Linked DNA regions of Halioglobus japonicus. The protein of the gene in region 1 interacts with the protein of each later gene in a pairwise test. Links are inferred from orthologs where the notes say so. Each region holds a gene or a part of one and is shown in the gene's direction. Other genes may lie near its edges.

What was found.
Region 2: the proteins of mrdA (region 1) and BST95_RS03890 interact in binary tests that used the Escherichia coli proteins (3 or more experiments, as listed by UniProt). The link is inferred for Halioglobus japonicus from one-to-one orthologs.

The regions. Positions count from the first base shown.
Region 1 is NZ_CP019450.1:1,428,480-1,439,558, forward strand. What follows is about bases 4,028-6,991. They hold mrdA (penicillin-binding protein 2), read left to right. Parts: upstream 4,028-4,563; coding sequence 4,564-6,420; downstream 6,421-6,991. Other genes in these bases: rsfS (ribosome silencing factor), read left to right, coding at 4,028-4,054; rlmH (23S rRNA (pseudouridine(1915)-N(3))-methyltransferase RlmH), read left to right, coding at 4,054-4,524. In the rest of the region: BST95_RS06860 (S8 family serine peptidase), read left to right, coding at 105-1,229; BST95_RS19925 (CUB domain-containing protein), read left to right, coding at 1,322-1,663; BST95_RS06870 (glutamate-5-semialdehyde dehydrogenase), read left to right, coding at 1,767-3,023; nadD (nicotinate-nucleotide adenylyltransferase), read left to right, coding at 3,020-3,676; more of rsfS, read left to right, coding at 3,713-4,027; mltB (lytic murein transglycosylase B), read left to right, coding at 7,591-8,583; BST95_RS06905 (septal ring lytic transglycosylase RlpA family protein), read left to right, coding at 8,580-9,413; BST95_RS06910 (D-alanyl-D-alanine carboxypeptidase family protein), read left to right, coding at 9,493-10,653; BST95_RS06915 (HP0495 family protein), read left to right, coding at 10,656-10,925; lipoyl(octanoyl) transferase LipB, read left to right, coding at 10,925-11,079. UniProt on the Escherichia coli protein: Catalyzes cross-linking of the peptidoglycan cell wall. Responsible for the determination of the rod shape of the cell. Is probably required for lateral peptidoglycan synthesis and maintenance of the correct diameter during lateral and centripetal growth.
Region 2 is NZ_CP019450.1:806,070-817,280, reverse strand. Bases 2,477-5,572 are described here. They hold BST95_RS03890 (penicillin-binding protein 1A), read left to right. Parts: upstream 2,477-2,815; coding sequence 2,816-5,329; downstream 5,330-5,572. Other genes in these bases: BST95_RS03885 (malic enzyme-like NAD(P)-binding protein), read right to left, coding at 5,343-5,572; BST95_RS03895 (pilus assembly protein PilM), read right to left, coding at 2,477-2,640. Also shown: BST95_RS03910 (pilus assembly protein PilP), read right to left, coding at 1-383; BST95_RS03905 (type IV pilus inner membrane component PilO), read right to left, coding at 387-1,004; BST95_RS03900 (PilN domain-containing protein), read right to left, coding at 1,007-1,576; more of BST95_RS03895, read right to left, coding at 1,576-2,476; more of BST95_RS03885, read right to left, coding at 5,573-6,593; BST95_RS03880 (thermonuclease family protein), read right to left, coding at 6,664-7,497; rpmE (50S ribosomal protein L31), read right to left, coding at 7,508-7,726; BST95_RS03870 (primosomal protein N'), read left to right, coding at 7,932-10,121. UniProt on the Escherichia coli protein: Cell wall formation. Synthesis of cross-linked peptidoglycan from the lipid intermediates.

The DNA.
Region 1 (11,079 bases):
CCCGCACTCGTTTGTCAGTACTGCTTCGGTACTCATGCTTATAATTGTTGGCATGGTGGTGTCTATTTCCACTGCAGCGGAGCCTCGAAGCAGGCCTGTTGTTAGTGATTGTCGATGATGCACTGGTGACGGACCTGGACTTGTTTCGGGGCATGCTATGGAGCAATACCCTGGAGGTACCCAATAACGGACTCGATGATGATCACAACGGTCGGGTAGATGATGTTATAGGTTGGGATATCTCTGATCAGGATGAAGATGTCCGGCCTCCAGTACAGCGACTGGCGGATTATCCTCATGGCACCTATATGGCTGCGCACATTGCCCAGAGGATTCGGGCCCACTTCGGGGAGATGGACGATTACCCGATTAAACTACTGTTTATCAAGTCTATCGCTGATACAGCTACAAACCTGAATATGGCGGATGGTTATCTGGGTCTAGAAACGGCCGTGAGCTATAAGCCTGACGTCGTCAACCTTAGCTGGAGTGGTGGCATTGCAAGCCGAGAGGCCAGGGACGCCCTGGTCCAGGCCAGAACTGAGGATATCTTTGTAGTCGGTGCTGTGGGCAATTTCCCCCAGTCGGATCCAGCTTTTCCGGCCTCACACCCGGCGGTTTTTGCGGTCGCCGGTATAGATTCAAACGGACACCTCTATCGCAGCAACTATGGAGATGAAGTGGATATTGCCGCTCCCTCGGCCGGCTACCCTGAAGCTCTGTTAGCTGAAAATTCCCCCGGGGATATCGATGGAGTTTCCAACGCTACCGCGCTGGTGACAGCGACGGTAGCTTTGATGAAGTACACCAACCCATCATTGAGTAACCGACAGATCCAGTTGTGCCTTAAAGCAACGGCCTCACCGCTGGATTCCAGAAACCCAAACTATCCGGGCCTTCTCGGCGCGGGTGCGCTCGACAGTCAGGCTGCGATCAACTGCGCCAAGACCAGGGGGTGGTACGCGTTTGACAGGCTCGAATCACCTGAAGGGGCGATTGGCTACGCAAACAGGCGCGGTGCGGGAGCTAAAATACGCCACTGGACGATATCGCCTCAAAGGGACTACGCGGGCCTCACCCTCACGCCATTCGTTCAGGGAGAGCCCAAAGGTTCTGCGCTGAGTATCGTCGACAGCCATTCAGGAGATACGATTTGGCGGGGCAGCTTTCAGCGCTTCCCTATGAAATCAAGACCGAGCACGCTGCCATCAGCATTGAGCTGGAGGTGAAATCAAATAAGGCATTCGACTTTCAATTGCCGTATGCAACAAGGAACATTGATCAATCCACGCGTTTCTGTACGGGAACCACAAAAGTACCGTTGAGCGCAGACTCTCCGGGTATTGTTATCGAGGATGGCAGTGGCGCTGAGAATTACGCCTTCAACAGCGATTGTAAGTGGCACTTTGTGCCAGGTGCTGGAGAGCATGTGATGTTGAAGTTTCTCGAGCTCGATACCGAACTGAACGTGGACTCGCTGTACCTTTTTCGCGGCGAGGGCACTCAGCAGAGGAATCTGCTAATGCGTATATCTGGCCAACAATTGCCCCACAATATACTGGTAGAAGGCAGTTCGGTATTACTTTGGTTCGCCAGTGACGCGCAAAATGAAAACAGCGGTTTCAAGCTGGAGGCTTCGGCGATTCCTGCCGCCAGGCAGTAGGCCCTGCTCACTCCGGCCAATGGGTTCGTTCCTTCCAAGCGCTGGAGATCGGCAAAAGGTCAGGTATAATTGCGGGCCATTTTTACGACCAGAAATGACCGAGATGAATGTAGAGCAGTACATGCAGCAGTTAGGCAGCCAGGCCCGCGCCGCAGCGCGCCAAGTGGCTGCTTCCAGTACCGCCGCGCGCAATAACGCCTTGCTGGCCGCGCGTGATTTGCTGGATGCCGCACGACCGGAGCTCGCCAAAGCCAATGCCGAGGACCTCGAGCGTGGCGCTGCCAATGGTCTGGACGGTCCGTTGATGGATCGCCTGGAACTCACGCCTGCGCGTATCGACACCATGCTCGAAGGGCTGGTGCAGGTAGCGTCGCTGCCCGATCCCGTGGGTGCCATCTCCGATATGAATACCATGCCCAGTGGCATCAAAGTGGGGCGCATGCGCGTGCCGCTCGGTGTGATTGGCATTATTTATGAGTCGCGCCCGAACGTGACCGTCGAGGCCGCCAGTCTGTGCCTCAAGTCTGGCAATGCCACTATTTTGCGCGGTGGCTCCGAGGCGATTGCCTCCAACCTGGCCATTGCCCGTTGCCTGGCCGCGGGACTGGAGCAGGCCGGTTTGCCGGCGGCGGCTGTGCAGGTGGTGGAAACCGCAGATCGCGCTGCCGTGGGCCGTCTGATTGCCATGCCTGAATATGTGGACGTGATTGTGCCGCGCGGTGGCAAAGGGCTGATCGAGCGCATTAGCAACGATGCCAAGGTGCCCGTGATCAAGCATCTCGATGGTGTGTGCCACGTTTATATCGATGCCGGCGCCGACCTGGATATGGCGGAGGCGATTGTCGTCAATGCCAAAACCCAGCGTTACGGCACCTGCAACACCATGGAGACGCTGCTGGTACACGCCGCAGAGGCGCAGGCCATACTGCCACGCCTGGCGGCTGCCTACGGTCAGGCTGGCGTGGAGCTGCGTGGGTGTGAGCGCACGCGAGCGATTGTTGACAGTGCCAATGCGGCGACCGAGGAAGACTGGTACGCCGAGTACCTGGGGCCGATTCTGGCGGTGCGGGTGGTCGACGACATGGAACAGGCCATGGCGCACATCGACCAGTACAGCTCGCAGCACACTGAGAGTATTGTCACGACCGATCACGGCCGGGCCATGCGCTTCCTGCGAGAGGTGGATTCCAGCTCGGTGATGGTCAATGCCTCCACCCGCTTTGCGGATGGCTTTGAATATGGCTTGGGTGCCGAGATCGGCATTTCTACCGATAAGCTTCATGCCCGCGGTCCGGTAGGGCTGGAGGGGCTCACCTCCCAGAAATATGTGGTGATGGGCGAGGGTCAGGTTCGCACTTGAGTGCTGATCCCCGCCATCTGACCGCTGTCGGTGTCTTTGGCGGCACGTTTAGTCCGATTCATTACGGCCACCTGCGTTCTGCGCTGGAACTGGTGGAGCGGCTGGGGCTGGATCATTTGCGGCTAATGCCCTGTGCAGTCCCGCCGCACCGGGAAGCACCCAGTTGTAGTGCCCAGGACCGCCTGGCCATGGTTGAGCTGGCCGTTGCCGGTGAACAGCGGTTGCGCTGTGACCGGCGTGAGCTGGACCGGGAAGGGCTCTCTTATACCTACGACAGCCTGGTGGGCTTGCGCGGCGAGCTTGGCGAAGGCCACAGCCTGAGCATGGTGCTGGGGGCCGATGCGGTGCAACGCATCAACACCTGGCACCGCTGGCGTGAACTGCTGGATGTGGCCCACGTGGTCGTGCTGGCACGGCCGGGCTGGGAATTTCCCCGCGAGGGTGAGGTGGCGCAATGGCTTGCCACCCATCAGCTGGATAGTGCCGCGGCACTAAACGAACAAGCCTGTGGGGGTGTGCTGATCGAAGAGCTACGCCCATTGGCCATCTCCTCGACGGAAATCCGCTCGCTGTTGGCTGGCGGACACTCGCCGCGATATCTGCTCCCCGAGCCGGTATTGGACTATATTCAGGAGAGACAACTTTATCTATGAACAGGAATGGCAACACTATGAACAGCCAATTGCGCAATGCAAGCTGAGCAACTGAAAGAAATCGTCATCGAAGCCCTCGATGACCTCAAAGCCGTCAATACGGTGACCATGGATGTGACCGGGCTCACCGATGTTATGGATTATCTGGTGATCGCCAGTGGCACCTCCAACCGCCACGTGAAGTCGCTGGCAGACAATGTCTGTCTGGAAGCGAAGAAGCAGGGCGAGCGCGCCCTGGGTGTGGAAGGCGAAGATGCCGGCGAATGGGTGTTGGTGGACTTTGGTGATGTGGTCGTACACGTTATGTTGCCCGCCACTCGTGATTTTTATGATTTGGAGCGTCTGTGGGCTGAGCAGCCCAAGCCTGAAGCCGACTGATGCGCATCAGCATCATCACGATCGGCACCAAGATGCCCGCCTGGGTCAGCCAGGGGGTTGAGGAATACAGCAAGCGCATGCCGCGCGAACTCAAGGTGGAATGGAAGGAGCTGCCCCTGGCCCAGCGCGGCAAGGGGACCAGTGCTGCCAAGTTGCGCGACAAGGAAGCCGAGCAGATTCTCAAGGCCATTCCCGCGGGTGATCGGGTGATTGCCCTGGATGTGCGGGGCAAGAGCCTGTCCACAGAGCAACTCGCAGAGCAGTTGTCTAACTGGCAGATGTCTGGCGTGAACTACAGCTTGCTTATCGGTGGGCCCGATGGGCTCTCCCAGGCCTGTCTCGAGCGGGCCGAGCGGCGCTGGTCACTGTCGGATCTGACCCTGCCACATCCGCTGGTGAGAATTTTATTAGCCGAGCAGTTGTATCGGGCTTGGACAATTACCGTCAATCACCCGTATCATCGCGAGTAATAGCCACTCACCAAAGTACGTTCCAGGCCACGCTGTTTCATGCCCCAGCCCATCGCCCTGAAGGATCCTCACCGGGAGTCCCGCATTTACAGCGCGAGAACGGTGGCCGCGATAATCGTGGTGCTGGGTATGCTGGGCGTCATTTTTGCACGCTACTACAGTCTCCAGATCACCGATTACCAACAATATGTCACCCAGTCGGACCGCAATCGGGTTCAGCTGCAGCCACTGCCGCCCAAAAGAGGCCTGATCTACGACCGCAACGGCATTCTGCTGGCGGACAACCGCCCCAGCTTCACCCTGTCGGTCATCAAGGAGCGGGTGGGTGACCTGGAGGATACGCTCTCGGTACTGGGCGAGCTGGTGCCCATTAGTGACAGCGAATTTGAACGTTTCCAGACCCGTCTCAAGCGGCGCCGTCCCTATGAACCCGTGGCCCTGCGTTTCCGGCTCACCGAGGAAGAGCAGGCGGCCCTGGCGGTCAATCGTTACCGGCTCCCCGGGGTGGTCGTAGAGGCCCAGCTGTTGCGTCATTACCCCCATGGTGAGTTGTTCTCCCACGCGCTCGGCTATGTGGGGCGCATCAACGAGCGCGAGGCCCTGGAGCTGGACGAGAGCGACTATGCCGGCACCGATCACGTCGGCAAGGTGGGTATCGAAAAATACTATGAAGAAATGCTGCACGGTGACGTGGGTTACCAGAACGTGGAAACCAATGCCCACGGCAGAGTGCTGAGAGTTCTGGAGCGCAATTCACCCAAGCCGGGTGCGGATATCAAGTTGCACCTGGATATCCGATTACAGCAGGCGGCTTTTGACGCCCTGGGCGATCGCCGCGGGGCGGTGGTGGCCATGGATCCGAAAACCGGCGGCATTCTCGCGCTGGTCTCCACACCCGGTTATGACACCAACCTGTTCGTCAACGGTATTAGCAGCAAGAACTACAGCGCGTTGCGCGACTCACCCGACGTCCCGCTGTTCAATCGCGCCGTGCAGGGACAATATCCCCCGGGGTCTACGATCAAGCCCATGATGGGCATGGCCGGACTGGAGTCAGGGCTGGTGACGCCCGAGACCACAGTGCCCGATCCTGGCTGGTATAGCCTGCCCGGTGATCGGCATCGCTACCGCGACTGGATTCTGCGGATTCGCGGCACCGGCCATGCGCCGGAGGTCGATCTGAAGATGGCGATCGCGGAGTCCTGCGACACGTATTTCTATGACCTGGGGCGCAGGCTCACCATCGATACCATGTACGAGTACCTGGCGCCCTATGGGTTGGGCGATCGTACCGGTGTTGATACCACCAATGAGCGCAAGGGCGTGTTGCCGTCTCGGCGCTGGAAACGCGATGCGCTCGGCCAGCCGTGGTATCCGGGTGAGACCATTAGTGCCAGTATTGGCCAGGGTTACATGCTGGCCACACCGATGCAGCTGGCAGTGGCCACGGCCGTGGTGGCCAGTAAGGGCGAGCGCCGTATTCCCCGCTTCCTGCAGTCGATTAACGGCGAGCCCCAGGCGGCCACGGAACTTGCGCCCATGCAGGCCAGCGAGGACAACTGGGCGGCGGTATACGACGGCATGCTCGAGGTGGTGCATGGCAAGAAGGGCACTGCCAAGGCCCTCGCCGAGGGTATTCGCTACCAGATGGCCGGCAAGACCGGCACAGCCCAGGTGATCGGGATCGCCCAGGGCGCCGTGTACAACGAAGATGAAGTGGATGAGCGGCATCGCCATCATGGCCTGTTCATTGCCTTTGCGCCCGCCGAAGCGCCGACCATTGCCGTGGCGATTATTGTCGAGAATGGCGGCGGCAGCTCCGCCGCCTCGCCGATTGCTCGCAAGGTGATTGATACCTGGCTGTTTGGCAGCACTGATTTCGAGGACCCGGCCTGATGGGCGATTACGTCCGCCAGATGCCCCACCACGGCAGCGCCGATCTCGCGCGCCGGCCCAGCGCCTTTGCCCGCTTTCATATCGATCTGCCGCTGTTGGTGCTGCTGCTGATTCTGACTGGCTACGGGCTGTTCGTGCTTTACAGCGCCTCAGGGCAGAGCATGGGGGCGGTGATTCGCCAGGGCCGCTATTTTGCGGTGGCCTATGTCATCATGATTGTCGGCGCGCAGTTCAGCCTGCAGCGCTATACGCGTTGGGCGCCCTGGCTGTATCTCGGCGGTGTAGCCATGTTGGTGGGGGTGATGTTTTTCGGGGTGGGCGCCAAAGGGGCGCAGCGCTGGCTGCAGATTGGCGGTTTCCGCTTTCAGCCCTCGGAGGTGATGAAGCTGGTGGTGCCCATGGCGGTGGCCTGGTACCTGGCTGATCGCCCGCTGCCGCCGCGCTTCAGGGATATTCTGGTGGCGCTGGTGCTGGTGGCCATCCCGTTCCTGTTAATCCTGCAGCAGCCGGATCTGGGGACCTCGTTACTGATTGCCTCCTCGGGCCTGTTCGTATTGTTCGTCGCCGGGATTGGCTGGCGTTATATTTTCGGGGCGGTGGTGCTTGCCCTGGCGTCAGCCTGGCCCGCCTGGATGTTTGTGCTCAAGGATTATCAGAAACAGCGCATTCTCACGCTGCTGAACCCGGAGAGCGACAAGCTCGGAGCCGGCTGGAATATTATTCAGTCCAAAACCGCCATTGGCTCCGGTGGCTGGACCGGAAAGGGCTGGCTCGAAGGCACTCAGTCGCAACTCGATTTCCTGCCCGAGAGTCACACCGACTTTATTATCGCTGTGCTGGCCGAAGAGCACGGCCTTCGCGGTGTCGCCGTGCTGCTGGCGATTTACGTACTGATTTTGTTGCGCGGTTTCTGGATTGGGGTGAATGCCCAGACCAGTTTCGGCCGGATGATGGCGGGCAGCCTGACCCTGACCTTCTTCGTATACATCTTTGTCAACATGGGCATGGTGGCTGGGTTGCTGCCGGTAGTGGGGTGCCGTTGCCCCTGGTGAGTGCCGGAGGCACCTCGGTAGTTACCCTGATGGCCGGTTTCGGTATCCTGATGGCGGTGAGTACCGAACGAAAACTGGTGACCCGCTAGCCCGCGTACTAATAAGTGAGAACATGATTATGCATACCCTCCTGAAAAGCGCCCTGGCGGCGGCCCTAATGGTTGCGCCGCTCGCGCTGGCACAACCCCATTACGGTGACAATCCCGCAGCCCTGGCGGTCATTGATCAGCTGGTCGAAGAGGAGGGGTTTGATCGCGACGCCCTGGTGGCGATTATGAGTGACGCCGAGCGCCAGGAGAGCATTATCAATGCCATGAACCGGCCGGCAGAGAAGATCAAAGCCTGGCACGAGTACCGCAAGATATTCCTCAATGATCAGCGTATTCGCGACGGCCAGCAGTTTTACCGCGACAATCGCGAGGCCCTGAAACGCGCCGAGGCGGAGACCGGCGTACCTGCTGAAATCATCGTCGCCATCATTGGCGTGGAAACCCTGTACGGGAAAATTCGCGGCAGCTATCGGGTTATCGATGCATTGTCGACGCTAGCATTTGACTACCCCAGGCGCTCGGAGTTTTTCACCAGTGAGCTCAAGCACTACCTTATTCTGACCCGCGACCAGGGCATGGATCCGCTGACCCCGGTCGGCTCATACGCCGGCGCCATGGGCTATGGTCAATTCATGCCCAGCAGCTATCGCAACTACGCCATCGACTTCGATGGCGACGGCAAGGCAGATATCTGGGAAAACAAAACCGATGCGATCGGTTCTGTGGCTAATTATTTCGTGGAGCACGGATGGCAGCCGGGCCAGAAGGTGGTGTTGTCTGCCGAACCTCCGGCCGAAGTGCCCGAAGAGATGCTCAGCCGGGGCCGCAAGCTCAAACCGCGCTACACGCTCTCAGAGTTTGCCGCGGCGGGCTTTGAGTTCAAGCCCCAGAACGATGACAAGGCCATGGCGATTGCCATTGAATTCGAGCAGCCGGCCAGCCTCGAGTACTGGTTGGGCCTGGAGAACTTCTACGTGATTACGCGCTACAACCACAGTGCGATGTACGCTATGGCGGTGTATCAGCTGAGCATGGCCATAGGCTCTGGCATGCGCGAATGAGGCTGGTCCCACTCGCTGCGGCGTTGATGACCGCAGCTTTACTTCAGGCCTGCTCGGGCAATGACTCACGTACGACATACGAGCCCAGTGCCAGCGACCGCTATCAGGCCACGCGCTATAGCCAGCAGCAGGATGCGGCGCCGCTTCGACATATCGGTCCCGACGATGTCCAGGATGCGGTCCCTCGCGCAGACCCGATTCTGGCTGCCGGTAACAAGAGCCCTTACACCGTCAATGGCGTCACCTACACGATTATCGAGGACTACCAGGGCTACCGGGAGCGGGGCACGGCGTCCTGGTACGGCAGTAAGTTCCATGGCCACAAGACATCCAATGGTGAAATTTTCGACCTCTACGCCCCCACAGCGGCGCACAAAACCCTACCGTTGCCGAGCTATGCGCGAGTCACCAATCTGAATAACGGGCGCAGTGTCGTCGTCAGGGTAAACGACCGAGGCCCCTTCCACGGTGATCGGCTGATCGACCTGTCCTATGCCGCCGCAGTCAAGCTCGGCTATATGGAGCAGGGTACAGCTCCCGTGGAAGTTGAAGTTGTCAGCGTTACCGGCACCGATGATCATCGCGGCGCCCCTGGCACCCACTATCGCTTCCTGCAGATGGGGGCCTTTGGCGTCGAGGCGTCGGCGCGGCAATTACAGAGCGAACTGCAGGGGTTTGTTCAGGCGCCGGTGTTTATCGCCCCGGTGGAAGCCGGTGGCAGAACACTGTACCGGGTGCGGATCGGGCCGGTCGACAGTAGTGCTGATCTGGCCCTGGTGCAGCAACAGCTGCGTGATGGCGGTTACGCCGAAGGCCAGCCGCTGCCCTGAGGGCCCGCTTTCTTCCGCTGGCCCGACGCATGCGTTACCATGCCCGCATAGCAACACTCATTCCCACGGTTCAATCACTATGATGCGACTCTCTCAGGTCCTGTTTCTGGCTTTTTTCAGTTTTGCTGCGCAGGCCGCCACGATTATCCCGGCCCCGCCGCAAATTGCCGCCAAGGCCTGGCTGCTCGTCGATGCCGACAGTGGTGAGGTGCTGGCCGAGCATAATGCTGACCTGCCACTGCCCCCGGCCAGCCTGACCAAGATGATGACCAGCTATGTGCTCGCTGCTGAAATCGCCGAGGGTAATGTCGCAGAGACCGATATGGTGGCGATCAGTGAAAACGCGTGGTCACAAAACCCGCGCTTCGCCGGTTCCTCGCTGATGTGGATCGAGCCAGGCAAGGACGTGTCCATCGGCGACCTGCAACGCGGCATTATCATTTCCAGCGGCAACGACTCCACGGTGGCGGTCGCCGAGCACCTGGCGGGCAGCGAGGAAGTGTTCGCCCAGATGATGAACAGCCACGCTGAAAGGCTGGGTATGGTGGACACCTTCTATGTGAATACGCACGGTCTGCCTCATCCGGAGCACCTGACCACGGCGCGCGACCTGGCCACCCTGGCAAACGCCATGATCAAGGAGTATCCCGAGCAGTATGCGATCTACAAAGAGCGCGAGTTCACCTACAACGACATCAAGCAGTACAACCGCAATTCTCTGCTGGGAGAGGATCCCACCGTTGACGGTATGAAAACCGGCTACACCAAGGAAGCAGGGTACTGCCTGGTGGCGTCCGCCGAGCGACGCGGTATGCGCCTTATTTCTGTGGTGATGGGTGCTTCCAGCCCGCGTTCACGTAAGAACGAAACCCGCTCTTTGCTCAACTATGGCTTCCGCTTCTTTGAGACCACCACACTGTTCGAATCCGGGCAGGAACTCGACCAGCCGCGTATATGGAAGGGCCAGGAAGACTATGTCCCGGTCGGTATTCTCGATGAGGCGGTGGTGACCTTGCCGCGCGGTAAGAAAAAGCACCTGGTGAGCGATGTCCAGATCAATGAGGATCTTGAAGCGCCCCTGGCCATTGGCGACGAGGTCGGTACCGTGATCATGACGCTTGACGGCGAGACGGTGTATACCGGTCCGGTCGTGGCTCTGCAGGCAGTTGAACCAGGCGGTTTTTTTGCGCGTATCTGGGATATGATCCTGATGTGGATTGCCGGCCTGTTCAAGGTGTAGTTATGACCGATCAAGAACCCCCCAAGATAGAATTTCCCTGCGAATATCCCATCAAGGTGTTGGGCCGCAGCTCAGAGCAATTCCGCGGTGTCATCCTGGAAGTCTTTCAGCGACATGCGCCCGGCTTCGATGAGGCCGCCATTACCGTCAAGGACAGTGCCAAGGGTACGTTCACCTCGATGACGATAACGATTACCGCCACGGGTAAGGACCAGCTGACCGCGCTACACGAGGATCTGATGGCCACTGGCCACGTGCAGATGGTTATCTGATGGAGATTGTCAGCCGCGAGCTGGGCCTCGCGGACTACCAGACCGTGCTCGACGATATGCGAGCGTTCACTGACGGGCGCGACGCAACAACCCCCGACGAACTGTGGTTGCTGCAGCATCCCCGGGTCTTTACCCAGGGGCAGGCGGGCAAGGC
Region 2 (11,211 bases), 620 kb from region 1 along the record:
CGATGCACCCCGCCCTGCGGGTCGCGAATCAAAACCCAGTTGGCTTCGCGCCCATCCAGGGTGCCCACCATACGCAGTGAGTCGAAGGTAAATTGTTCCAGGAATTCCTTGGCCCGGTTTTCATCAGGCTTGATCGCACTCACAGCCTGCAGCTGGGCAATGTCCCGCACTTCCACAGGCCGCTCAAACGGGCTGCGCAGTGTGGTTGCACTGTAACCAAACGCCTCGTAGGCCTTGAACGTCGGGATGGGCTCAATCACGCCACCGGGACGCGCCCGCTTCTGCGCCATAAAGGCATCCAGATCGGAGAAATCGGGCCCGCTACAGCCGGCGAGCACCAGCGGCAGGGCAATAAATGCAGCGTATCGTTTCAGGGATTTCATAGCTTAGGCCCCCCCGTCACGATAGCGATAAGTCTTGGCGGTAATGCTCATACTGAGATTATCGGCGTTACCTTGCTTGGGAATACTGATATTGAAATCGTGCAACGTGACGATACGCGGCAATGCCGCCAGCCCGCTCACAAATGCCCCGAGGTCATGGTAAGAACCAGAGGCGTGGATGGCGATCGGCAGCTCGACGTAGAACTCGCGAGCACGCTCAGCCTTCAGGTCAATACTGTGAATGGCCAGGCCATTCAGCAGTCCCTTATTGGTGATATCTTCGAGCAAACCCGGAACTTCGGTGTCGCTGGGCAGCTGGCTGACCAGGGCACCGAACGTCTCTTCCATCTCGGCAAGCTGTTTGCGATAGGCATCGAGATTAGCAGCCTGAAACGCTTTCTTCTCAAAGTCCTTCTTCAGCGTCTGCTCTTTCTTCTCTTCCTTGACCAGTCGCTTCTGCAAATCCTCGATGTGATAGTAATAACCGCCAGCGATAACCGCGGCGAGCACTACCACCCAGACGATAAATTTAACCGCGAAGGGCCAACTGCCGATATTCTCGAAATCGAGATCGTTAATATCAAATTCGTTCAGGGAACGCATGGTATCCTGGATCGCCATGATTACTGCTCCCCTTCGGTATTGTCAGTTTTGGGAGGCTGCACCACGACCGTCAGATTAAAACGGTTAGCTTGATCGCCATACTGGGTTGCCGCTTGCACCTTGTCCAGGTTTGGCTTGGTCAGCCAGTCTGAGCCGTCGAGGCGGCGCATAAGGCTGGACACCCGGTTATTCGATTCAGCGAAGCCATTAATCGCGATCCGCGATCCCTTGGAGTTCAGGTTGGTGTAGAAAACGCCGTCTGGCACAGTGCGCACGATCTGATCAAGTACCCGCACAATCAGTGGTCGAGTACCCTGCAACTCCTGAATAACGCGCATGCGGTCAATCAACTCGTTGCGACGTTTCTGCAACTCACGGATTTCAGCCACCTGCTTATCCAACTCCTTGATATTTTTAGTCAGATAAGCATTGCGCGCTTTCTGGTTATCGATCTGGTTATTCACCACCCGATCAGCCAGCAACACCACACCGGCTCCAAACAGGGCCACCAATGCCAACGTCACCAGAAAATCGCGCTTGAGTTCAGCGCGGCGCTCGTCGCGCCACGGGAGTAAGTTAATCTTCGCCATCAGTCAAAACTCCGCAGGGCAAGGCCGCAGGCAATCATCATGGCCGGCGCATCGCTGCTCAGGGCCACGGCGTTTACCTTGGACGAAATTGACATGTCAGCGAAAGGATTCGCCACCTGGGTGGGCGTGCCGAGTTTTTCCTGGACCAATTCGGGCAGCCCCTCCATGGAGGAGACCCCGCCGGCGAGGATAATGTAGTCCACGTCGTTGTACTGACTGGACGAGAAGAAAAACTGCAGGGATCGGGCCACCTGCTGAACGACCGCGTCTTTGAAAGGCTCGAGCACTTCAGGCTCGTAATCGTCGGGCAAACCGCCCTGCTTCTTGGCAAGACCCGCTTCTTCAAGGGGCAGGCCGTAGCGGCGCATGATTTCATCAGTCAGCTGCTTGCCGCCAAAAAGCTGTTCGCGGGTGTAGATGGTCTGGCCACCGTGCAAGACACTGAGCGTGGTCATGGTGGCACCGATATCGACCACCGCCACCGTGGCGTCGCCATCCAGATCGAGCTGGCTGCTGATTAACGAGTAAGCCCGCTCCATCGCATAGGCTTCCACATCGACAATTTTGGCGGTGACGTCCGCGCCGTCAAGGGCGTCTACCCTGGCATCGATCGTCTCACGACGACAGGCCGCCAGCAAGACTTCCACCTGACCGGGGTGCTCGGGCGAATCGCCCTGCACCTCGAAGTCGATCGCCACCTCTTCCAGGGGGTAGGGGATGTACTGGTCGGCCTCCAGCGTCAGCTGGGTCTCCATGTCATCCTCACTAAGCCCCTGGGGCATATCGATCATCTTGGTGATGACCGACGACCCGGAGACGGCGGCAGCCGCAATTTTGAGTTTGGTTCTGGACTGGGCAACAACGTTGCGCACGGCGTTGGCTACGCCGTCAACGTCATTGACATTCTTCTCGATGACCGCGTCCTGCGGTAGCGAACTTACCGCGTAGCTTTCTACACGGTAGCGATTCCCTGAGTAGCTCAACTCAAGCAACTTGACCGTTGTCGAGCTGATATCAAGCCCCAGAACCGGCGTCGCCTTTCTTTTCCCTATTAGACCAAGCAACTTTTTTCCCTATCAGTATCACTAACTTAGGATGTTTTTATACACCGATACATTAATTGGTAGTTATAACATCGTCGGAATTATATCCAAACCAAAAAAAGGCCTATAATTACCAAATGAATGCCCTCCCCTGCGTACAAAAATATAACAAGCCCCTGTTTTGTAAAGAGATTAAATGAGCTTTCTCCACTTTCTTCTGAGAATGACCCTTCTCGGCGCCTTTGGCGGGCTCTGGGGGCTTGCCGGCATCTATTTATACCTGAGCCCCAACCTGCCTGACGTTGAAACGCTGCGCGATGTCAAACTGCAGACCCCGATGCGGGTTTACACCCGCGAAGGCGACCTGATCGGCCAGTTCGGCGAACAAAAGCGCAGTCCGCTACCTTTTGACGACATTCCCGACCAGTTCGTCAAGGCACTTCTCGCTGCGGAAGACGACAACTTCTTCCGCCACCAGGGCATCGATCTCATGGGTCTGGGGCGGGCAGTATCGGAACTAGTGCTCACCGGCCAGAAGGGCTCAGGCGGCAGTACCCTGACCATGCAGGTCGCGCGCAACTACTTCCTCTCCCTGGAGAGGACGTTTATGCGCAAATTCAACGAAATCCTGCTGGCGATCGAGATTGAGCGAGCCCTGAATAAAGAAGAGATATTCGAGCTTTACTTCAACCGGGTCTTCCTGGGGCATCGGGCCTACGGTTTCGAGGCGGCCTCCAGGGTTTACTACGGCAAGGGCATCGACGAACTGAGTCTGGCCCAACATGCCATGCTGGCGGGCATTCCCAAGGCGCCGTCGCGGAACAACCCCGTGAGCGGCCCCACCGCGGGCAAAGAGCGGCGCGACTGGATTCTGGGGCGCATGCTCACCCTCGGCTACATCGACCAGTCCCAGTTCGATACCGCCAGCAGCGAGATCGACAGCGCCACGCTGCACGGCGCCCAGTTGAGCTTTACTGCCCACTACGCCGCCGAGATGGCCCGTCAGGAGATGCTCGACCGCTATGGTATGGACGCCTACAACGATGGCTACCATGTTTACACCACCATCAGCAGCGAGCTGCAGCAGACGGCACGCAGCGCCCTAATTAACGGCCTGGTCACCTACGATGAACGCCACGGTTATCGCGGCCCGGAACAGCGCTTCCCACTTCCCAAGGAGGCGGAGGTCGATGCCACTGAATACTGGCTCAATGCGCTGGCAGATATCCCTGTCATCGCCTGGCAGACACCGGCCATTATCACCGAGGTCCTCGATGACAAAGTGAGCCTGCTATTCCGGGATGGCTCCCTGGGCGAGCTGTTCTGGGAAAACGGCATGTCAGACGCGCGCCCCTATCTCACCGAAGATCGGCGCGGCTCCAAACCCGAGAATCCCGCCGAACTGTTTACCCCCGGCGACCTGATTCGAGTGGTAGAAGGCGAATTGCCCGAGCCGCCGACAGAGGAAGCAGACCCTGAAGCCGGCGACACAGACACACCCCCAGCACCACTCCAGCCACCCTGGCAACTGACACAGGTGCCCGCCGCCCAGGCTGCGCTCGTCGCCCTGGCACCAGATAACGGCGCCATCCTGAGTATTGTTGGCGGTATGGGCTTTGAGCTGAGCAAATTCAACCGTGCCACCCAGGCCCAGCGTCAGCCAGGCTCCAACTTCAAGCCCTTCCTCTACGGTGCCGCAATGGAAGCAGGCTTTACCGCTGCCAGCATCATCAACGACGCACCGGTGGTTCTGGAAGACAGCTCACTGGAAGATATCTGGCGCCCGGAAAACGATGGCGGCGTTTTTCACGGACCGACCCGCTTGCGCTGGGCCCTGACCAAATCCCGCAATCTGGTGTCGATTCGCCTGCTGCAACAACTGGGCGTGCGCGAGCTGATTGCGGCGGTCGATCGCTACGGGTTCGAGACCTCCGATTTTTCCCCCGACCTGTCGCTGGCGCTGGGCACCCACGCCATGAGCCCGCTGGAGGTGGCCACTGGCTATGCCATGCTTGCCAATGGCGGTTATCAGGTAGAACCCTTCCTGATTGATCGCATCGATGATTTCCACGGCGAAACCGTCTTCAAGGCACAGCCGTTGACGGTGTGCCGGGACTGCGACCAGCCTGAATCAACGGAAGCATCCTTGGAGGAACTGAGCATGGAGCAAATCCTGGCACAGGAATCCGCGCCGGCTGACCGGGCGCCGATCGCCCCGCGGGTGATGGAAGAGAGGGTCAATTTCATCCTCAACAGCATTCTCGAGGACGTGATTACCCGGGGCACCGGCCGCAGGGCCCTGGTGCTGAAACGGGGCGACATCGCCGGTAAGACCGGCACAACCAATGGCCCCATGGACGCCTGGTTCTCAGGCTACAACCAGGATGTGGCCACGACGACATGGGTAGGTTTCGACAACTACACCCCCCTCGGACGCCGCGAATTTGGCGGTACCGCCGCGCTGCCCATCTGGATTGATTACATGCGCCTGGCGCTAGCAAACAGTGAAGACCGGGAGCGCCGACTACCGCCGGGTATCGTCAACGTGAAAATCGACCCGGAAACGGGCCTGCTGGCAGGGTCGCGAAACCCCAAAGCAATCTTTGAGTACTTCCGTCAGGAGCATGTCCCTGCCAGCAGCGGCAAGGACGGCGACAGCCTGAGCCCCGGGAGTCAGGGCACGGACGATCTGGTACAGGATATTTTCTGACCCCGAACCTGGATCAGAGCGTGGGCGCGTAGTCCTCCGGCAGCGCCACCCGGGCCACGCCCGACTCAATCGCTGCCCGCGCCACCGCCGGCGCAAGGCGCCCCAGCAAACGACTGTCCATGGGCTTGGGTATGATGTACTCAGGCCCGAACGCCAGTGATTCCACGCCACAGGCATCGAGCACAGCCTGCTCAACCGGTTCCCTGGCAAGGTCGCACAGCGCCTGTACCGCTGCCACCTTCATCTCTTCATTAATGGCGCTGGCACGCACATCCAACGCGCCGCGGAAAATAAAGGGGAAGCCCAGCACATTGTTGACCTGGTTAGGGTAGTCCGACCGGCCGGTGGCAATAATCAGATCATCCCGGGTCGCCAGTGCCAGCTCCGGCTTAATCTCCGGGTCGGGGTTGGAACAGGCAAAGACCACCGGGCGGTCCGCCATGGACAGCAGCATTTCCGGGCTGAGCAGATCAGCTCCGGACAGGCCGATAAAGACGTCTGCACCACTGATGGCATCTGACAGGCTGCGCTTGTCGGTGCGATTGGCGAACTCCTGCTTGTAGGTGTTCACCCCTTCGCGGCCTTCATAAATCACACCGCGGCGGTCCAGCATATAAATGTTTTCCCGGCGCGCACCGAGGCTGATCAGCAAGCGCATGCAGGCAATCGCTGCGGCACCGGCACCGAGGCAGGTTACTACGGCGTCTTCAATCCGCTTGCCTTGAATTTCCAGCGCGCTCACGAGCCCGGCCGCGGTCACAATCGCGGTACCGTGCTGATCATCGTGAAATACCGGAATATCGCAGCGCTCAATCAGCGCAGACTCAATCTCAAAACACTCGGGTGCCTTGATGTCTTCCAGGTTAATGCCGCCAAAGGTCGTGGCAATACGGGCAACCGTATCGATAAATTCGCCCGCATCTTCGGTTTCAACTTCAATATCGATGGAGTTAATGCCCGCAAAACGTTTGAACAGCAGCGCCTTGCCTTCCATCACCGGCTTGCTGGCCAGTGCGCCCAGATTGCCCAGGCCCAATACAGCGGTACCGTTGCTGATCACCGCCACAAGATTGCCCTTGCCGGTATAGCGATAGGCGTTCTCGACATCGGCGGCGATTTCACGGCAGGGCTCAGCGACACCGGGTGAATACGCAAGTGAGAGGTCTCGCTGGGTTTCGGCGGGGGTGGTCAATTCCACACTGATTTTGCCCGGCGTTGGCAGCGCATGGTAATCCAACGCATCTTGCATCAGCTCTTCTGACATGGAGTATCCCCGAAAAAAAGGAGTGAGAGAATAATGAAAAGCGGCTACTGCCACAAGGTGATAATTTACGCTACGAAGGATTCATTTCCAGCATCTCGGGATGACCGAGGGTGAGCATCCACCAACCACCGTCTCTGGGCACCAGCCAGCCGCGCACTTCGACTTCCCGACCCTCCAGACGCCTCAGCTCAGACCGCTTAAACGCCGCCTGGTTCGGTTCAGCTATCTTGACCCCCAACTTGCCCCCCAGCTGCACCCACCAGCCGTTATCCTTGAAGGACACCCGGGTCACCACATCGCGGACCCGCTTGAATCCACCGTCGCCAGGGCCGAGATCGGCCATGCGCACCGGCGCATAGAAAGGCTCACCCCACACACCCCGCCGGGCAGCGCGCGCCCCTGACTCCGCAACTGCCAGACAATCGGCGTAGGCAGTATTGGGAGCGATGGCAACGTGAAAGCCCATGCCCTGGGCAAGCAACTGGGCCGACAGGCTATTGCCCTGGGCATCGAAGGTATAGGCGAGCAGCCGCCCATGGCGGTCCCGTGCTTGGGCAGCATCGGCCAACCAAACCTCGCCACTACGGGTCAGGTCCTGCAAGGTACGCCGGGCTTCTTCAGCGAATGGCTCATCGGCAGCGCCATCTCGACCCCGCTCAGGTGTGTTCACCCCCACCAGCCGAACACGCTCACCACCGCGCAACCGTAGCGTGTCGCCATCGTAGACATGTTCTACCGCGGCTTTGCGCAGGGTCGCGGGATCTGCGGCGCACTGCGCGACCGCTGTCGAGGCGCTGCCTGCGGGGCTCCCGGCGCCATCGCAAGCACTGACGGCCAGACATAAAAAAAGCGCCAGACTCGCGGTGGGTCGGCGCTTTTTCTGCTCTGCGACGAAGCGCAGCACGTTTTGACGCTTAACTTTTCTTGGTGCCGCGGCTGCCAAAACGTTTCTTGAAGCGGTCTACACGGCCGCCGGAATCAACAATCTTCTGCTTACCTGTGAAGAACGGGTGGCACTTCGAGCACACGTCGATGTGCAGGTCCTGGCACAGGGTAGAGCGAGTTTCGATCTTGTTACCGCAGCTGCAGGTAGCAGTCACGGTTTCGTACTTGGGATGTAGTTCAGCTTGCATTGTATAGCTCCTTAATGATGCCGCCACCCGATCCCTGTCGGGCACCGCATCCGGTTGCTGGAGAAAAAGAGGCGCGCATATTACCAGACCCTGCCCGATTAGCAAGTACTCAATATTGGCCGTTTTCGCGCCATTGAGGTCGCCTTTGGCGGGGCACGCAACCGGTTGTTACACTGGCGTTTTGACCCCAGGACGACCCCCAACCGTGACCATACTGCGTCTGGCCCTGCCAACGCCCCTGCGCGCGCTGTTCGACTACCTGCCGCCGGCAGGCAGCCAATCGGCGCAGCTGCGCCCGGGGCAACGGCTCAGCGTTCCCTTTGGCCACCGCGAGCTCTGCGGCGTGCTGGTGGAAGTCATGGCAGATCCTCAATCCACCGATTTCGAGCTCAAGCAAGCCAGCGAGCTGCTGGATCCGGAACCACTGCTACCGAAGACCCTCCAGAAACTCTGCCAGTGGGCCGCCGACTACTATCAGCACCCGATCGGCGAAGTCCTGGCGGCGGCGTTCCCCACCCGCCTGCGCAAAGGCAACCCGCACCGCGGCCTGACTATTCCCGGCTGGCAATTAACCACCCAGGGCAAGGGCCTGGGCGAGGGCGCACTGGGGCGCTCGCCGCGTCAGGCAGAGGCGCTTGCGGCCCTGCGCCAGCAAGGCCCCACCAGCGGCCAGCAATTGGCCGCCGCAGGCATCAAACGCCCGGCGTTGAAATCCCTGCAGGACAAAGGGCTAGCAGAACCCTGCGAGATATCTCCCGCCCACTGCCACGCCAGCGCTCGACCGGGCCTGGCGCTCAACAACGAACAGGCGCAGGCGCTACAGGCACTGATAGCAACCTCAGAGGGGTTCAGCTGCCATCTGCTCGAGGGCGTCACCGGGTCGGGCAAAACCGAGGTTTATCTGCAGCTGATTGCCCACTGCCTGGCCCAGGGCAAGCAAGCCCTGGTCCTGATTCCGGAAATTGGGCTCACGCCTCAGACCCTGGCGCGGTTTGAGCAGCGCTTTGATACCGATATCGCCGTATTGCACTCGGGCCTCGGCGAGGTCCAGCGCGAGCGGGCCTGGGAGGCCGCGCGCACCGGTATCGCACGGATTGTCATTGGCACGCGCTCTGCGGTGTTGACCCCCATGGTCGATCCCGGCCTGATCGTGGTCGACGAGGAACACGACAGCTCTTTCAAGCAGCAGGACGGTTTCCGCTATTCTGCCAGGGATGTGGCGGTAAAGCGCGGCCAGCTCGAGCGCTGCCAGGTCTTGTTGGGCAGTGCCACGCCCTCATTGGAGACCCTGCACAATGCGCTGCAGGGCCGCTATCAGCACCACCGCCTCACCGAGCGAGCCGGTAGCGGCGAGCTCCCCCAACTCACCGTTCTGGATGTACGCCGTCAGCCGCTCCAGGCCGGCCTGTCGGAAGCCCTGGTCAAGGCCGTGGGGGATACACTGGCCCGGGGCGAACAGTCCCTTCTGTTTCTCAATCGGCGCGGCTTTGCTCCGACCGTGCAGTGCCACGACTGCGGCTGGATCGCCGACTGCAACCACTGCGACGCACGCCTGACGCTGCATCGCCGCCAGCGCCGTCTGCGCTGCCATCACTGCGGTCACAGCGAGCCACTGCCGGGTAGCTGCCCACAGTGCCGCAGTGAGCAATTACTTACCCAGGGAGTGGGCACAGAACAAGCAGAAGAGTTTCTAAGGCAACGATTCCCGGACACCGCCCTGTATCGCGTCGACAGCGATTCCATGCAGGGCCGGGAGGCCATGCAGGCGCTGGTCGATCAGGTTAATGAAGGCCAGCCTTGCATATTGCTGGGCACCCAGATGCTTACCAAGGGCCACCATTTCCCCGCGGTCTCCCTGGTGGGCGTCATCGACATGGATGCGCTGTTATTCAGCGGCGATTTTCGCGGTGAAGAACGCGCTGCCCAACTGCTGACCCAGGTGGCCGGACGCGCCGGACGCGCTGACACCGGTGGCCAGGTACTGATCCAGACCCACCACCCTGAGCATCCGTGCCTGCAGGGCACCCTGAGCCAGACCTATCACGAGCAAGCACTGGCCATGCTGGCGGAGCGCTTAGAGCGCAACCTGCCACCGACGGGCAACCTCGCCCTGCTGCGCAGCGACTGCACCGACGCCCGCCAGGGCGAACACTTCCTGCAGACACTGCGTCACAACGCCCAGCGTCAGATGCCCGCCGGCGTGGCCCTGATTGGCCCGCTACCCGCCCCCATGCAGCGCCGGGCCGGTCGGTTCCGGGCCCAGTTGCTGATTCACGGCGGCGAGCGAGCCCAGGTTCACCGGGCCGCGCGGCTACTGGTCAGTATCGCCCAGCGCCAGAAAGTGGCCCGCAATCTCAGTTGGTCGGTCGACATCGACCCCCAGGACATGTTCTAAGACCGCCTGTGTCTGGCCTTCGGCGCCGCGAGCGGCGATAATACGCCCATTGCGCCAATCGCGGCGCCAGAACCAATACACGCAGGTAATCTCCCCCGCAATGAAGGAACAAATCTCCCAGCTGATTGAACAGGCGCTGGCGGCACTGGTCGAGCAGCAACAGCTCCCGGCCGACACCACCCCTCGCATCCAGATTGATCGCACCAAAGACAAAAGCCACGGTGACCTGGCCAGTAATATTGCGCTGACCCTGGCCAAGGCCGCCGGCATGAAGCCCAGGGATCTGGCCACGCTGATCTGTGAGGCTCTGCCTGTCTCCGATATTCTCGATCGCACTGAGATTGCCGGCCCGGCTTTATCAATTTTTTCCTGTCCCAGGGCAGCAGCCGCGCGGTCGTCCGCCAGGTGCTCGAACAGGGCGAGGCCTTTGGCCGCAATAACACCGGCGAGGGCCGCAGGGTGCAGGTGGAATTTGTGTCCGCCAATCCCACCGGCCCTCTGCACGTCGGTCACGGCCGCGGCGCAGCAGTCGGCGACAGTATTTGCCGACTACTGGCCGCCACGGGCTGGGACGTAGCCAGCGAGTTTTACTACAACGACGCCGGCGCCCAGATCGACAACCTGGCCCGCTCGGTCCAGGCGCGCTGCCAGGGCCTGAGCCCGGAGAGCCCCGAGTGGCCCGAAGACGGATATCGCGGCGACTATATTGTTGACGTGGCCAAGGCATATCTTGCGGGCGAAACCGTTGATGCGGCCGACAAACATGTCACCGGCGCGACCGACCCCGCCGATACGGAAGCAATCCGCCAGTTTGCTGTGGCTTATTTGCGCCGCGAACAGGATCTCGACCTCAAGGCATTCGCCGTCAATTTTGACCTGTATTTCCTCGAGTCCTCACTGTACGAATCCGGCGCAGTGGAAGAGACCGTCGCCCGCCTTATCGACCAGGGCCACACCTACGAAGACGGTGGCGCGCTGTGGCTACGCACAACGGATTTTGGCGACGACAAAGATCGGGTGATGCGCAAAACCGATGGCGGCTATACCTACTTCCTGCCGGACGTTGCCTACCACCTGAACAAGTGGCAGC